Regions from separate parts of the Ochrobactrum quorumnocens genome, predicted to be linked through region 4. Evidence: predicted binding sites of a transcription regulator. Region 4 holds the regulator's gene; each other region holds the start of a gene.
What was found. The regulator PhoB, encoded in region 4, activates phosphate uptake and scavenging genes when phosphate is short. The targets are predictions, from matches to a motif close to TGTCATNNANCTGTCAT.
Positions count from the first base shown of each region.

Region 1: a site for PhoB is predicted at 1,708-1,724, ahead of phnD (phosphate/phosphite/phosphonate ABC transporter substrate-binding protein). Genes of this name have one in related genera too.
Region 2: a site for PhoB is predicted at 2,321-2,337, ahead of CES85_RS09930 (DUF2794 domain-containing protein). Genes of this name have one in related genera too.
Region 3: a site for PhoB is predicted at 2,279-2,295, ahead of CES85_RS06510 (alkaline phosphatase). Genes of this name have one in related genera too.

Region 1 covers NZ_CP022603.1:58,275-62,672, reverse strand. The annotation lists gene CES85_RS00465 (ABC transporter permease) at 1-524, opposite strand, end outside; gene phnD (phosphate/phosphite/phosphonate ABC transporter substrate-binding protein) at 659-1,627, opposite strand; gene CES85_RS00455 (response regulator transcription factor) at 1,752-2,429, shown strand; gene CES85_RS00450 (sensor histidine kinase) at 2,426-3,835, shown strand; gene CES85_RS00445 (ABC transporter substrate-binding protein) at 3,832-4,398, shown strand, end outside.
Region 2 covers NZ_CP022604.1:95,844-100,241, reverse strand. The annotation lists gene acnA (aconitate hydratase AcnA) at 1-437, shown strand, start outside; gene CES85_RS09945 (DUF6500 family protein) at 494-712, opposite strand; gene CES85_RS09940 (DUF1223 domain-containing protein) at 1,101-1,835, shown strand; gene CES85_RS09930 (DUF2794 domain-containing protein) at 2,428-2,832, shown strand; gene CES85_RS09925 (GNAT family N-acetyltransferase) at 2,833-3,372, opposite strand; gene CES85_RS09920 (Bax inhibitor-1/YccA family protein) at 3,491-4,273, opposite strand.
Region 3 covers NZ_CP022603.1:1,371,283-1,375,680, forward strand. The annotation lists gene CES85_RS06505 (hypothetical protein) at 1-420, opposite strand, end outside; gene CES85_RS06510 (alkaline phosphatase) at 481-2,238, opposite strand; gene CES85_RS06515 (esterase-like activity of phytase family protein) at 2,447-3,526, shown strand; gene CES85_RS06520 (esterase-like activity of phytase family protein) at 3,720-4,398, shown strand, end outside.
Region 4 covers NZ_CP022604.1:2,539,248-2,543,645, forward strand. The annotation lists gene pstA (phosphate ABC transporter permease PstA) at 1-260, shown strand, start outside; gene pstB (phosphate ABC transporter ATP-binding protein PstB) at 323-1,096, shown strand; gene phoU (phosphate signaling complex protein PhoU) at 1,230-1,952, shown strand; gene phoB (phosphate regulon transcriptional regulator PhoB) at 2,285-2,971, shown strand; partial or broken gene CES85_RS21880 (IS5 family transposase) at 3,223-3,908, opposite strand.

The sequences.
Region 1 (4,398 bases), on a different replicon from region 4:
GTGATCGGCAACATGCCATAGGCAAGCCAATCAGGTGGTGAAAAGCCCAACGCCTCCATCCAGCTTGGCTGACCACCGGTGGTGCGGTTTTTAAACAGGGTCAGCCAAGCCAGTGCGAAGGTCCACGATGGCAGCATGTAAGGAACGATCAATGCCGTCGAGAACCACTTTTTGCCGGGCAAATTTGTGCGGCTTAAAAGCCATGCCAGCGGAATGCCCGTAACAAGTGCAAACACAATCGAACCAAGAGCTATGATCGCCGTATTCCAAAGCGGCCGCCAGAACACATCCGTGGAGATTGCCGAGAAGAATGCCCGGTTGAAGTAGTAAAAGGTCAGCTCACCAATCTGCTGGCCGGAACGTGCCCGATCAGCGAACTGAACCAGCACCGCATCCGACAACAACAACACGATGGGCGCTGCGATCAGATAAGCAAATGCGACCGCAAGCAGAACCCCGATCAACGTCGTGGGATCTGCATTGTAGACCTTATATTTGTAAGTCAGTTGTTTGTAATAACTCATGATTTTATCCACTTTGAGCCGAAGCTGCTCTTGTCGGAACCCAAGAGGATTTCGACTGGAGGATTTTCTGGCTTGCTGCGGGAGCTGGCGTAGGAAGAATGCCATGCGAAAACTCCGCTCGTTGTTGAGCGAAACTATGGGGGCGGCGCGCCTGCCTTTTCACTCACCTCACGGACGACAGACCATGCCGAGCCGTAGTCGATGGGAATGAAGTGATCGTCGCCCTGAAATTCAGCCTTCATTTCCGAGGTGAATGTGAAATTGAAAAAGCAACGCTTCATCTCAGTCACAAGCGATGGCGCAAGATTATGAGCATAGGCAAAGGAAGAGGTCGGAAACAGATCGCTCTCGTAGATCACGCGCAATGCTTCGCGTTTGACCAACCCACGGTCAATCATACGTTCCAGCACATCTGACGCGACAGCGGCCATATCATAATCACCGGCGACCACTCCAAGGATCGACTTGTCGTGTCCGCCAGACATGATCGGCGCGTAGTCCTGTCCCGGCGTCAGGCCCTCTTTGGGGAAGAGCGCACGTGGAGCAACATTTCCTGAATTTGAGAACAGTGAGGCGTGCGCAATGCGCTTTCCTTTAAGATCGCTGAGCGTCTCATAGGCGGAATCGGCACGCACAACCGCAACCAACCGGTAGCCGCGCATCTGGTCGCCTGTGCCCTTGGCTGCGAAAGGTACCGCACCCGCCCGATTAACCGCTTCAATTGTCGGGCCGGTTGAGAAGCCCGCAAAATGCAGTCGGCCCGAACGAATTGCCTCAATTTCGTCAGCGCTCGACTGAATTGGATAATAAACAATTTGCCGACCGAGACAGGCTTCCAGATGCTGCGTGAAAGGCTTGAAAAGGCGGGCATAAACTGCAGGGTCTTCGATAGGCGAATAGGCCCAGACAAGCGTCTGCGGGTCGCGCCATTGGGAAGAGTCTTTGGGGGCATCAGCAACAAGATCGCGGTTCTCATCACAATAGCGCTCGTCCAGCGCACCGCGATAGGCGCAAGCAGCATCAACAGCATACGCATGAGCGATGCATAATTGAAGGCCAAACAAGGCTATGCCAATACGACATGCCAAACCGCGCCAGAACATTTTTTCCTCCCCTGCGCACTTGCTATGTTACAAGCGCTACAGCCTCATCCAGTATTGCCTCAGATAGTAGCAATTCTAACTGTCAGAATCCTGTCGTCTCAAGAACATTGAAATTGAACACAACATGCGCATCCTTCTCGTAGAAGACACAATCGATATTGCGTTTGCTATTGCATCAAAGCTTGAGAAGGAAGGCTATGCCGTCACGACTGTCTATGACGGCGTACAAGGCGAAGAGTTGGCTGTGAACGGCTCATTTGATCTGCTTGTGCTCGACATCAACCTTCCTGGCCGCGATGGTTTTGCGATCCTGCGCAGTATGCGCGAACGTTCACTGTCCTGCCCCGTCCTTGTCATTACTGCCCGCAACCAGATTGCAGACAAGATCGATCTGCTGGAACTCGGTGCCGATGATTATCTGGTGAAACCTTTTGATCTCAGAGAGCTCGTTGCCCGGATCAGGGCGGTCGCAAGGCGACACATGGGGGTCGCGCAACCGGTTTTGCGAATTGGCAAACTATCGATCAATTTGACCCAAAGATCAGTGATGGAAGGTGACCAGCCGCTCGACTTCGGACGGCGTGAGTTTGATGTGTTAGAAATGCTTGCAACCCGCGTTAACGTCACGGTGCCTAAGGATATGCTTGTGCTTAAGTTGTTCGGCCACGATGACACTGGAACGCCCAACGCTATCGAATTGCTGATCTCACGCGTCAGAAAGAAACTGGAAAACAGCGCCGTGGAAATCGTGACACAGCGCGGTGTTGGATATCTCCTGCGTTCCAAGACAACCCAGCAATGATGGCCCAAGCAACAGCAAACAGAGAATATTCAATCCAGCGCCGTATTCTCATCGGCGGCGGCATGACTCTGCTCACTGTGACTGTTTTGCTATTTTTTCTGGGCCGCTGGTATGCACACCGCGCGGCTGATGAAGCCTTTGATCGTGTGCTTGGGGCAGCAGCACTTTCCATCGCTGACACCATTACATTGCAGGATGGCGCGCTTAGTGTGGACCTTCCTCACTCCGCCTTTGCCATTCTTGGCACATCGCGGCTCAACCGCATTTTTTATCGCGTGGTCGCGCCCGATGGCAGTCTACTTACCGGCTCGCCCATTCTGGGGCTGGAGATTGAACATGGTAGCAATAGCCGACTTCGCCTGAGTGATAGTGTCTATCGTGGCGAAAAGGTACGGATTGCCGCTGTCGCCCGTTATCACAGTGACGCTAAAGGCGGCGGCTGGGTGGATGTTCTGGTCGGCGAAACCCGTGAGGCACGGCGGCAGCTTACGCTGCAATTAAGCCTCAACACGATATTGCCTGCTTTTGGCGTCGCGCTGTTAGCTTTGGCCCTTATCTGGCTGGCAATCAGACTCGCATTTCGACCACTGCGTACCGTTGAATCTGACCTTCGCCAGCGATCTTCATCAGATTTAAGTCCCGTTCCAGGCCCCATCCCCAAAGAAGTAAGTGCGCTTGTGTCTGCACTCAATGATTTCATGGATCGCCTGAATACCGTGCTTGCCGGGTTAAAACTTGTCACCGCCGATGCCGCTCATCAGATGCGCACGCCACTAACAGCATTACGCGCCTTGACGGAGCTGTCTCTGGAAGAACCCGACGAACGCCGGAAACAGGAAATTCTGACCCGGATCCACGCCAATTCCATCAGCGCCAGCTTGCTCGCCAATCAGCTTTTGTCTGAAGCAACCACGTTGCACAGTATTCAGTCGCGAAACCTCGAAATTCTCGATCTGCGTCAGGTCGCTCAGGAAGCAGTTCGCAGATTGCGCGCTGAAGGACGCTATCAGGATTTGCACGGAACGATCAGCCTCAATGCTCCCGACAACCCGCTTTATGTGAACGGCGAAACAATCAGCCTTCGCGAGATGGTCCGCAACATCGTCGAAAACGCTCTCATCCATGCGCCGGGTTCTATCGTTATCGATCTGCACGAGAAGAATGGCATGATCGAGCTCTGCGTCCATGACAGGGGGCCCGGCCTGTCGCCAGAAATTAAAGAACGCGCCTTTGAACGCTTCGTCCGTGCCGATCAAACCAAACCCGGCTCTGGCCTTGGATTATCGATTGCAAAAATGGTCGCTGAAGCGCTTGGCGGACATATCGAATTGCGAGATCGACAGGGCGGCGGAACAAGTGTTGTTGTAACCCTGCCAACTGCCCCCCTCGGAGGGACAACTCCATGAGGCGTGCGGCCCTGCACCTTTGTAGCTTTCTGATGCTGATCGTGTCCTCATGGCACGATGCAAACGCGCAGAATGGTCCGGCTTCCAGACCTGAATTCCGAATTGTTGGCGACATCGCTCCGGAAACACTCGGACCTGTAGCAACCGGATTGGCCGAGCAATTGCCCGGCATGAATATCGTCTATCGACAGATCAGACCCGGTGAATGGACATCGCGGCTTCTCGCGGGTGCAGATGAAGCAAGTGCTGCTGACCTCGTCATTCTTTCTACACCCGACCTCGCCGTTCTCATCGCCAATGAAGGTGGAGCGCAGCAAAGAACCGCCATCGCTCGTAACGCCGGACTACCAGCGCAGACGCACTGGCGAAACGAGCTTTTCAGCATTGGTTTTGATCCTGCCGTGAGCGTTGTCAGACGGAGCGCTCTGGACAATGAATTTCCTACGACGCGCATCGAACTGGCACGTTTGCTGGAACAAAACCTCTCACGTTTTCAGCGCCGCGTGGGGCTTGTAAATATCGGTATCGACAATGTCAGCTATACACTGGCGGCGCAGGATTCT
Region 2 (4,398 bases), 140 kb from region 4:
AAACCTCGATCTACGACGCGGCCATGGAGTATAAGGCAGAAGGTGTGCCACTCGTCGTCTTCGCGGGCGTCGAATATGGCAACGGCTCGTCGCGTGACTGGGCTGCAAAGGGCACCAACCTGCTCGGCGTCAAGGCCGTGATCGCACAGTCGTTTGAGCGTATCCACCGCTCCAACCTCGTTGGCATGGGTATTGTGCCTTTCGTCTTCGAAGAAGGCACAAGCTGGCAGACACTGGGTCTGAAGGGCGACGAAATCGTCTCCATCGAAGGCCTTGCCGATGTACGCCCACGTCAGAAGGTCGACGCTTCGATCACCTATGCCGATGGTACAGTGAAGAAGGTTCCGCTCATCTGCCGTATCGATACGTTGGACGAGCTCGACTACATGAAGAACGGCGGCATTCTGCAGACCGTTTTGCGCGATCTCGCTGCTTAATCAGCGATGCGCTTCAAACTAAAAGCCGCCGGAGCAATTCGGCGGCTTTTTCTATCTTATTGGCCTGAACGGATCATTTCGCGGATTTTGACGGCCTTTTCGAAATGATCGAGAGTGTGGATCTTTATCCACCACTCAGCGGCTTCCATAAGAAGCTCTGGCTCCGTGTTTTTGTTGGCGAAGAATGCATAGAACGAAATGCCGACCGTATCGCCCTTCTTCGCAATCTTCTCATCGCAGATGGCAATGGCCGTTTCTCTCAAACTCGGTCTCATTCTCAATCTGCCTTTTATTAAAGCGCGACGCTGCACATATACCCAAAAAGCCAACTGCCGCGTATGGGAGACATATCTTAGAGCGTGTCGCGCTTAATCGCACCCATGGCGCTCGCTCTAGATTCTTTTAATTGTCGCATGTTCGCGGGAGCCCAAATGAATCCATTTGGGCTCCCGCGAACATGCTTTAGTGAGGTAAAAGAAACACACTGTATGCAAATCTCACTGCAACGTGAATTCCTATTGATCGTCGTAGTTCCTACATAATAGATGTCAGCGTCAATTATTGTAGGATGAACCCAAAGTGACCTTCCATTACCCTTTCCATGGGACACATACATGGCTTTCCGGCGACTATGTTCCCGGCTTGCGCGGTGTTTGTGCTGCATTGGGGCTGGCGTTCACCGGTTGCCTATCAATGCAGGGCGTAGCGAAAGCTCAGGATAGCAGCACGCGAACATCTGTTCTCGAACTCTATACCAGCCAAGGCTGTAAATCCTGTCCGCAGGCTGACAAGAATTTGGCGAAATATGCCGACGACGCCAATGTCCTGGCTCTATCGTTCCACGTTAATTACTGGGATTACATGGGCTGGCGTGACACGCTCGCCTCACAGGACAATACAGACCGCCAGAACGCCTATCGCAATTCTTTCAATGCCAAGATGGTCTATACGCCTCAGGCGGTCGTCAATGGCTCATCGGAAATGAATGGTGGCGATGCTGAGATCGTGAAGCAACATCTCGATGCGAGCAAGCTCAACGTACCTGTTTCGATCAAAAAGCTGGATGATGGGCGCTTGTCGATTGAGATTGCGGCCGGCGAAAAACCAAAGAAACCCGTGCATGTCGTTATGTTCTACCTGCGCGATTCGGTTACCATTCCGATCGACAAAGGTGAGAACGCCGGACAGTCCGTTACCTATCGTAATACGGTGTCGGACATCAATACGATTGGCATGTGGGATGGCCAGGCTTTGAAAATCGAGCTGCCAGCTTCCGAGCTGACCCGGAAGGATGTGACCGGCTGCGCTGTGGTTTTGCAGCAAAGTAACAGTGACAAAGCGCTCGGTCCAATTCTGGGTGCCGCAATATTCAAGCAGAAAGTTCCGCTCGGGCTTTAGGAGCCGTTTCGGAAGCGATCCTTAAACACAGCAACATCTAAGCCCGTTATGGCTGATACTTTATCATTTGCGGGAATGTTGCATCTGTCTGAGTGGCTAGAGCGCCGTGCGCCTTCTTGGGCGCACAAAGGTCGCTCTAACACTCTATATTTACAGCATAATTTTACCTTAAACTGATTCAAGTTTAAGGAATTATGCTGTAGGCCAATGAAGGTTGGTTCGGCTCGGGCAGTCCTTTGGGCGGGGGGCTTGGGGTCGGACATACCCGAACCGAACCGTCTCAGGCAACATGGTGATGCTGACGTCATAATCAGGCCGGAATGCGAAGTTGACAAGGCCAAAATGTGGCTGGCGATCACCATTGAGAACAGCTTTTCTCTTTTCGTGAACAGCTAATATACAACAAATTGGGGGTCCGTTTTTGTCGATCAGCTCATAGAAAGCCGACCGTATCAGCGCTTGATCTTGCAATCATTTTACAAAAGCATCACCTTACCGTCATGAGCTGATTTGATCGGAGCTCCTGCATTCCCTTTACGATCACCTTGGCATTCCTCACACTCATGGCACTCCTGACGGTGAAAGGAAGAAAATGGATATACCAAGCGCTGCGAATGAAGATAAGTCTTCGCATTCGCCCTCTCATCCATCGGCGACGCCAAAAATTGTCCCTTTAGCGCAATCACGTCCGCCTGCTCCCACCGTAAGCTTTGACAGACACGAACTTGGTAAAATCCTGAACATTTATGGACGCATGGTCGCCACAGGTGCGTGGCGCGACTATGCGATTGACCATCTGGCCGATAGGGCAGTGTTCTCGATCTTCCGACGAGCAAGCGAGGTTCCACTGTTTCGCGTGGAGAAAAATCCCAAGCTAGCACAGAAGCAGGGTGCTTATTCGGTCATCGCTGCAAGTGGCCTCATCATGAAGCGCGGACACGAGCTCGAACGCGTGCTTCGTGTCTTCGATAAAAACCTCAAGCTGGTCGATAATTGATCAGCTAAGAGGAACCTTACCCGGATCAACTGTGCAGCCGCCGTTGAGCGACAATTGCATGAGAACAGTATCGAGCCAGCGTCCATGCTTGAAGCCCGAACCCTGAATACGTCCGCTATGGATAAAGCCGAGGCTCTCATGCAGCTTCACCGATCCGATATTGTGCTCGCCATCACCAATCACGGCCAGAAGCTGTCTGAAGCCTAAGGCGGTCGCGCGCTTAATAAGCTCGCCAAGCAGCAGCTTACCGATACCCTTCCCTTTCGCATCCGGGGCGATATAGATCGAGTCTTCTGCAAGCCAGCGATAGGCAGGCCGGGTACGGAAATAGCTGATATAGGCATAGCCCAGCACCAGCCCATTTTCTTGCGCAACAAGAATTGGAAAGCCTTGCTCGGCAAACACGTCGAAGCGAGTTTTCATAGCTTCGACAGTGGGCGCTTCGATCTCATAAGAACCAGAACCGTTCAACACTGCCTCGGTGTAGATCGCAGTAATGGCATCAATATCGGTGGGCTGAAAATCGCGGATATGGAGCATGTCTTAAGCCAGAGGTCAGATTCAGATTACTCCTTCAACATGCCTTGAAGACGCTCAATTGAAAAGCAAAAAGGGCAGCGTTTCCGCTGCCCTTGTGCGTAATTCAATTCCAGCTCTATTAGTCACGGTTACCCATGAACTGCAGCAGGAACATGAACATGTTGATGAAGTCGAGATACAGACGCAGCGCGCCCATAACGATCTTGCGGCCCTGCGTGTCCGAAGCATCGCCTTCGTAGTACATTTCCTTGATCGACTGCGTGTCGTAGGCAGTGAGGCCTGCGAAGATCAGAACGCCGATCACCGAGATTGCAAACTGCAGCGCGGTGGAGCCAAGGAAGATGTTGACGACAGAGGCGATGATCAGGCCGAACAGGCCCATCATCAAGAACGAGCCCATTGCGGAAAGATCACGCTTGGTCGTGTAACCGTAAAGCGAGAGCGCTCCGAAGGAAGCAGCCGTTACGAAGAAAGTGCGCACGACGCTCTGTCCGGTATAGACCAGGAAGATCGACGACAGCGACAGACCAACGAGGGCTGCATAGCCCCAGAATACGGCGTTAGCGGTCGAAACCGACAGACGTTCGATACGGAAGCTCAGGAAAAATACTGCTGCGAGCGGTGCAAGCATGACCACCCAGCGCAGAGGAGACGTGTAAAGTGCTGCACCAAGTGCAGTAAGCATCTTGCCGTTTGCCATCTGCGCGACAGCGGCAGACGGGTCGTTGGTCACTGCCAGAGATGCGACGGCGAATGCAGCAAGGCCGGTAACGGCCAAGCCGATAGCCATCATGTTGTAGACACCCAGCATGTAGCTGCGCAGTCCCTGATCAATGCTTGCATCAGCGCGAGCGCCGCCTACCGGCCTCTGCTGCGCCTGAATATTGCGAAAGTCAGCCATGACTTAAATCCTCTTGCCTTGTCCCGTCCGGTGTCGGGGCTTGGCTCATTTCGAGCCGCTCCCAGGCGCCGCTGGCGGGACCCCAGCATGCCTGCGTTTATTATGGGCATTTCAGAGCTTACGTA
Region 3 (4,398 bases), on a different replicon from region 4:
GACAAAGCCGGTTTCAGGATCAGTCCACGAGCCATATTCCAGCGTGCCGCGCGTCAGGATCGGCGCGTTAAACTGCACAAATGTCTGTTTGGATGCCAGATAAACGACCATGATATTATCCGGCCAATCGGAATCTGACGAGCAGAACGGGCAGATCGACATCGGAATTTCGGTCAGAACAAAGAAATTCGCTTCCGCCTTCAATGGCGGCGCCATGAACCCGCTGATCGCCACTTCCTTGCCGGAAGCGCTTTTGACCTGATCGGAAAACTCCAGCCCCAGAACGCCAAAGCTCTTATAGAAATTATCGAAACCAAGCTGCTCTGCGGCATATGCTTTGTTTGCGATGCACATCAAGGGCGCGGTTGCCAATGCACCAAGCATGAGTTGCCTGCGATTGAAATCCTGTGCTGTGCGCATCGTACACTCCTGTAATAAATGGACAGGCGGATTGTCCGCCTGCCCTCGTCCAAATGACGATTACTCGGACTTTGCCTTGCCAAGTGCGAAGGCATCAGCCAGCACACGGTAAACGTCGCTCTGTTCCATGTAACCGCGCAGGCCTTCGGAACCCGGACCGGTTGCCTGAAGAACAACGTCATCGACAGCGTGAACGCCGGTGTCATCCTCTTTCGGGATATTGCCCTGAACGAAGACCGCACCCGGAACGTCCTTGTAGGCCTCGTTGGCTACATATTCGCCCTTCTCGTTCTTAACGGCAGGAACAAAAGCACCATCCATCTTTGGACGAAAGGTTTCGTAATGATCCGGGCCGTTATTGGCCGAAAGGAACAGACGACGGGAAACATCAACGCGATCCGGATAGCCGTCACCATTGGTGTCTTCATAGTTCGGGAAACCGGCGGCATCATAGGTGCCGACTTTTTCGCGCATTTCATCACCCGGCTTTTCATCATCAACTGTACCAATGATCGCAACACCATGGGTATGATCGCCGGTGACAATGATCAGCGTATCCGGGTTCTTTTCAGCGAATTCACGGGCAACGCCTACGGCCTTGTCGAACTCGATTGTTTCAATCAGCGCACGATCCCAATCAAGCGGGTGGCTCATCTTGTCGACCGATGCACCTTCAACCATCAGGAAGAAACCTTCCGGGTTCTTGGAGAGCTTTTCGAGTGCCGCCTTGGTCATTTCAACCAGACCCGGCTGGTTCGGGAACTTGTCAACAGTGCCTTTTTTGAGGAACTCGCGATCAAGCGTTACGTCCATATTGCCGGTGTGGAAAAGACCAAGCAGCTTGTCCTGATTGGACGTACCTGATGAAGCAAGTTCGTCCTTGCTTGTGACCAGCGCGTAATCTGCATCCTTGAACAGCTGAATATAATCCTTGTCATCCTTGCGCTTGGAACCCGGAATATCCTTGGCAAGGAAATAAGCCGAACCACCACCCAAAAGCACGTCCGGTTTCACGTCATACATCATGCTTACGATATCAGCCTTGTCGGAGCGCTTGCGCGTGTGTGCGACTAGCGCTGCAGGAGTTGCGTCCTGAAGCTCCGAGGTCGAAACGATACCGATCGATTTGCCTGTTTCGCGACGCATTGCTTCTGCAATGGTTTCGACCTTCGGATCATCCTGGCTATCCGGCGTGCGGTCGGCATAGACACCGAGTGCATTCACACGCGACTTATGCCCCGTCATGTAAGCCGACATGGTGTTGGCACTGTCGGTTGCTATCGAATGGGTCGACGAAGTACCGATGAAAGCGACCGGCGGAATATCGTCCATGTTCAGACGGCCATTGGCCTTACCCTCCGTCATGCCCTTCGACATGATGCGTGCACCCGTGCGGTGAGCGACCGAAAGACCATCGGCAATCAGGAAGATGATATTCTTGGCCTTGGCTTCATTGCCGGTCGAATAAACATCCCAGTTGACCGACTTGGTTTCATCGCCTGCAGAGACTTCAATCTTATAATCGCCAGCCTTGCCGATTTTCAAACCGCGCAAAACGAGGGCGGAGCCCAGAACCTTGTCTTCAGCGCCTTTTTCTTCGGCGGTAAACTCGGCCTTGCTGCCAAATACGGCTTCGTAGTCCTGACCATTGACTGTGACCTTCACGTCTTCCGGCTTGATGACCTTATCAAACTCAACCTTGAAATCGAATGGCGAGTTGACAAGGATTGTCGCCCGGTCAATCGGATAGACGGTTGCAGCATCAGCCGCAGTCGTCAGCATGGTTGCTGAGGCGAGTGCAAGAAGCAGTTTGCGCATATCAGAAATCCCCACTGTGTATTGCGTGTGGGGCTCAAATAAGAAAGCTAGATGACACTGGTATAACAGTCAGCCTATTTATTAATAAAACTTAGTTTGCCGGCTACTATCAATGGCAGACTGTTTTGTATGGGCGTTTATGCCCCTGCTTCATCCGTTTGTAAAAAACATGGACTAATTGTCTGCGGATCAATCAGACAGGTGACACATGATGCGCATTACACTCTCGATCATTCCTTTGGCTGCATTTCTGCTCTGCACAGCTATGCCAGGCTTTGCACAAGATAAGGCCCCAGCTCTGATTGGGGAGTTTGTTCTGCCGACCGGTCTGAAACTCAATGGCGTGGAATTTGGCGGCATTTCCGGCCTCGATTACGATCCGGCAAAGAATGTCTATTATGCGATTTCCGATGATCGGTCGGAGAAGGCCCCTGCCCGGTTCTATAAGCTCAAACTCGATATCGACGCAGCTGGCATTCACGGATTGGATATTCTTGAATCGACCACGCTACTTGATGCCGAGAATAAGCCTTTCACCATCAAGGATGTGGATGCGGAAAGCATCCGCTTTAATCCGGCGAGCCAAACGCTCTACTGGTCCAGCGAAGGCGACCGCAAAGGTAAGCCTTCTGTCCGTGAAATGAAACTCGATGGCACTTTTGTTCGCGAGTTCAAACTTCCGGAAGTCTATCTGCCAGATGACAATAAAACACGCGGCACGCGTAACAATCTGGCTTTTGAAAGTCTCACCATCACCGCGGACGGCAAGAGGCTTCTGGCTGGCACCGAAAACGCGCTGGTTCAGGACGGTGACATTGCGACACTCGAACGTGGCAGCAAGCCGCGCATCATTGCCTTTGACATAGCATCAGGGGATGTGACTGCGGAATACGTCTATGAAACCGATCCCATCTTTGCAAAATCTCCACTGCCACCCTTTTGGAACGACAATGGATTGAGCGAATTTGTAACCGACGGTGCGGATCTTCTCACGGTTGAAAGATCTTACGCCCACGGTGTCGGCAACCGCATCAGCATCTATCACGCATCGTTCGATGGTGCGAGCGATGTCGCCGGTAAGGCATCCTTACAAGGTCTCAATGCGACACCGCTCAAGAAAGAACTGCTTTTGCGTCTGGATGAAGGAACATTGGGCCTCGACATCGACAATATCGAATCCATCACATGGGGGCCGGATATCGATGGAGCCAAAATATTGATCATTGCCTCCGACAATAATTTCAATGCTGGCCAGTTCACGCAGTTCGTGGCAATCAGACTGCCATAGGGTCGGGCGCGCTGACACGAAACGGATTCACAATAAAGCGCTTTAAAACAAAAACTTAGTTAGATAATTAAGGATAAAATTCAACAGGATATATTTTAAGCTCTGTCATCAAACCTTTATCGTGATGATAACCACACGTCACAGGGTGCCTTTAAGGACCATTGCGTTTGTTTTCGCAATTTAGGGGGTTCCTATGCGCCTTGGTTATCTTCTCGCTTCCATTGCTACGATCGCTATGACGTCTTCGGTGATGGCTGAAGAAACATTTAACGCAAAATTGGCAGGGCACGCTTATCTGCCAGCTCTGACGCTGATCACACCGCCTGCCGACGCCCCCCGTGATGCGTGGGTTTCGGGCAAGTTCACCGGCAAGACCCGCAACGACAAGCCAATGAGTGTCATGGGTGATGTTGGCAAAGCCTATGGCAGCCACACCACCGGTATCTCCCTCCCCTTCATCGGCCAGCCTGTGCAGGGCATGTCAGGCTTTGCAATGAACCGCGCGGCCGACGGCAGCATTTTCACACTCACCGACAATGGTTTTGGCACCAAGGCAAACAGCCCCGACGCGCTTTTGTTCTTCCACCGCATGAAGCCAGATTTCGAAACCGGCAAGGTTGAGCGCGTAGAATCAGTATTCCTGCACGACCCCGATAAGAAAGTTCCATTCCGCATCGCCTATGAAGGCACCGATGGTCGCTACCTGACCGGTGCTGATTTTGACCCGGAAAGCATTCAGTATCTCAATGACGAGATCTGGATTGGTGACGAATTCGGTCCTTACATCATTCGCGCTGCTCTCGATGGCCGTGTGAAAGCCGTCTATCCCACCATGCTTGACGGCAAGCAGCTGATGGGCCCGGATACTCCGG
Region 4 (4,398 bases):
CGATTATCGGTCTTGCTCAGGCGCTTGGTGAAACAGCACCATTGCTTCTGATCGGCATGGTGGCTTTCGTTGCCAATATGCCTGCAACGCCGATGGACCCTGCAACGGCTCTGCCTGTGCAGATCTTTATGTGGGCGAATGAAGCTGAGCGTGCCTTTGTAGAACGGACATCAGGCGCTATTATCGTCCTGCTCCTGTTCCTGGCAGTCATGAATATTGCAGCAATTATTCTGCGCCGCCGCTTTGAGCGCCGCTGGTAAACGGGAGAGAAATGATGAATCTCATGACCGAACGATCTCTCGAAAAAGCCGTAGGAGAAAAGATGAACGCCAACGCCCCCTCCATAAAGATGCGCGGCGACAAAGTCTGCGTGTTTTATGGCGAGAAACAGGCTCTGTTCGAAGTTGATCTGGACGTTCCGGAGAAGATGGTGACGGCGCTGATCGGTCCTTCGGGCTGCGGCAAGTCTACATTCCTGCGTTCGCTCAATCGTATGAACGATACGATCGAAGGCTGCCGTATCGCTGGCAAGATCACGCTCGACAACGAAGATATCTACGATCCGAAGATCGACGTTGTTGAATTGCGTGCTCGCGTTGGCATGGTGTTCCAGAAACCCAATCCGTTCCCAAAGACTATTTTTGAGAACGTGGCCTATGGTCCACGCATTCACGGTCTGGCACGCAACAAGACCGATCTCGAAGAAATCGTGGTCACCAGCCTCAAGAAGGCCAGCCTTTTTGAAGAAGTGAAGGATCGCCTGCACGATGCCGGAACCGGTCTTTCAGGTGGTCAGCAGCAGCGTCTGTGCATTGCACGTGCGATTGCGGTCAGCCCGGAAGTCATCCTGATGGATGAGCCGTGCTCAGCCCTTGATCCGATTGCGACTGCCAAGGTCGAAGAGCTTATCGACGAGCTGCGTCAGAACTACACGATCGTAATCGTCACACACTCCATGCAGCAGGCAGCTCGTGTTTCGCAGCGCACCGCAATGTTCCACTTGGGCAATCTGGTGGAAGTGGGCGACACGGATGTGATGTTCACTGCACCGACCGAGAAGCGTACGCAGGACTATATCACGGGTCGTTTTGGCTAAAATAATTGGAGCATTTCCAGCAAAAGTGTGAAGCGGTTTTGCGTAGGATAATGCGTGGTAAAGATGAGCAGGAGCGACGGCTGATTTGAGAAGACAGCTGTTCGGCTTCCCCGCAATTTAATTGAGGTCTATTATGGCGTCTCAGCATACCGTCACCGCTTACGACGAAGAACTGCAGTTCCTGACCCATAAGATCGCCGAAATGGGTGGTCATGCGGAACGTATGGTCGAGCAGTCCGTTGCAGCGATTGTCAACGCGGACAATGCGCTTGCTCAGCGCGTTATCTCCGATGATCTCATCCTTGATGCAAGCGAGCGTGAGATTGACGACAAGGCAGTCATGATCATTGCAAAGCGCCAGCCAATGGCTGTCGATCTGCGCGAGATTATCGGCTCGATCCGCATCTCCGCCGATCTGGAACGCGTTGGCGATCTTGGTAAAAACATCGCAAAGCGTGTTGCCGCCGTTTCGGAATCACGCCAGCCGGTCAAGCTCTATCGCGGGCTTGAAACTTTGGCCGAACTCGCTTTGACCCAGCTCAAAGATGTGCTCGACGCTTATGCAACGCGCTCGGTGCAGCAGATCAATGTCGTTCGCGACCGCGATGACGAAATTGACTCGATGTACACCTCGCTGTTCCGCGAGCTGCTCACCTATATGATGGAAGATCCGCGCAACATTTCAGCCTGCACGCATCTTCTGTTCTGCGCAAAGAACATTGAGCGCATCGGCGATCACGCAACCAACATTGCGGAGACGGTCTATTATATTGTGACCGGCCTGCAAATGCCTGCGGAACGCCCGAAAGAAGACCTGAGCCACGGCATTGTCGTGGATGAGGCGCGTAAATCCTAAGAACACTGGTGCCGCTATTTACGGCCCAGAATGTATGCATGAGTAAGAATAACGCGACGGCACGCGGTCGATCGGGGGCTTGTATCTTCCGCGGAGCCTAAGCGCATCCCAAAAAGTGTGAAGCGGTTTTTTGGATAAGATGCGCGGTGAAGAAAAAAGCGCATCCCAAAAAGTGCGAAGCGGTTTTTGGACAAGTTGCGCGGTGAAGAAAAAAGCGCATCCCGAAAAGTGCCGAGCGGTTTCGGCCAGGATCCGCGTTAAACAATGAGTTAGAGCGAAATCTGTTTCTATCAGATCGAAACGCGCTCTAAATTTTGGATAGGAAATACTGGATGTCACAGGCACCCAAGATTGCTGTGGTTGAAGACGAAGAAGCCCTGAGTGTGCTCTTGCGCTACAATCTCGAAGCCGAAGGCTATCAGGTTGATGCGATGTTGCGCGGCGATGAAGCCGAAATCACGCTGCGCGAAAACGTACCGGACCTTCTTATTCTGGACTGGATGCTTCCCGGTGTATCGGGGATCGAGCTTTGCCGTCGTCTGCGCCAATGGCCGGAAACCGAGCGCCTGCCGATCATCATGCTGACCGCGCGTGGCGAAGAAAGCGAACGTGTCCGGGGTTTGAGTGTCGGTGCTGACGATTATGTCGTAAAGCCCTTCTCGACGCCGGAACTGCTTGCGCGGGTTAAAGCCATGCTGCGCCGTGCCAATCCGAGCGTTCTCTCGCACGTGCTCAAGGTTGGGGACCTGGTTCTCGACCGTCAGCAGCACCGCGTCTACCGCAAGGAAAAGGAAGTCCGTCTCGGACCGACAGAGTTTCGCTTGCTCGAATATTTCATGATGTCACCGGGCCGCGTGTTCTCTCGCAGCCAGTTGCTGGATGGTGTCTGGGGTCCAGATATCTATGTCGATGACCGCACGGTTGATGTGCATGTTGGTCGATTACGCAAGGCGATCAATGTCGGTCGTGCCCTCGATCCAATCCGCACGGTGCGGGGCGCAGGCTATTCCTTCGGGTAATAAAGTCCCGACATGTAGAACGTCAAAGAAGCGGCCCGTTACTGAAAATGTGACGGGCCGTTTTGCATTAGAGCGCGTTTCGATCTGATTGGATCAGATCGGCGCTCTAATTATCTGTTTTAACGCGCATCTTTGTCCGAAAAACGTTTCACACTTTTCGGGATGCGCTCTAGGGTCCAGACTCAATTGAGCCACCATGTGACGATGGCAGCGATATAGCATGTGGCTGTAAAGTTCAGCATGAGCTTGTCATATCGTGTCGCGACCCTCCTCCAGTCCTTGAGGCGGCAAAAGGTGCGTTCGATGATGTTTCGGCGGCGGTAGGCAATTGGGTTGAAAGGTTTGATCCGCTTACGGGTCGGATTATTTGGAATGACCGGTTCAGTGCCGCGAGCTTTGAGAAAATCGCGTAACGCGTTGCTATCGTAAGCCGTATCGGCAGCGCACAGGTTGCTTGGCGGCAGTGGCTCAAGCAGTGGGATGGCAATGGGAGCGTCACCGCGCTGCCCAGGGGTTATTCTCAGTGCGACTGGGCGGCCACAACCATCGACAACAGCATGTATTTTTGTCGATCTGCCGCCTCGCGATCGACCGATGGCTTGAGCTTCCGCCCCCCTTTTCCGCCAGCAGCAGATCGGTGCGCCTTTGCGGTGGTGCTGTCGATCATGTGAATGTCGCGATTGGTCGTCTGCACCAGTGCTTCGAATAGTTGCCGCCATATGCCTTTGGCAGACCAACGATGGAAACGATTGTAGATGGTTGTCGAGGGACCGTAGACAGCGGGGCAATCCTGCCACCGACAGCCAGTGCGCAGCACATGGATGATGCCGCTAATCACCCGGCGGTCGTCAGTTCGATGCGCGCCGGGTTGGTTCGTTGGAAGCAAAGGAGCGATCACTGCCCATTGCCGATCATCAAGCCAGAATTCTCCTGCCATGCTCCAAAACTCCCGTTATCAGGAGAGTGAATCATGAAGAAGTAATTTGATCAAATGTTTAATTGGGTTTGGAGCCTAGAGCATAATCCAACCAGCGTGAACCGGGGATCGATAAGATTATGCTTCAAATAAAAGGGGGAGGGCGGCGGTCTGATAAATCAGATCGAAACGGCTCTAAGGGAGCGAGCGGCGCGACTCAGTCAAAGCCCTTCCGATTCGGAAATGGACATCCATAACGTGCCAAAATGACCAGTATCACGCGATGTTACATCGATCGTGACAAAGTTGAAGGAACCGTGAAATCGGTGCCAAAAACAGCATCTGAAAAGTTAAAAAACGTGGCTGCGTAAAATCTTGAAACATCAGCGAAATAAGGCAGCGATGTGGCCTGTATTTCAGCAAATTGAATCGCGTTAAATCAATAACTTATAAGATTTGCTAAATTACGTTAAGGATTTGTTAATAAATTTAAGGGGTTTGTGGGAGAAAT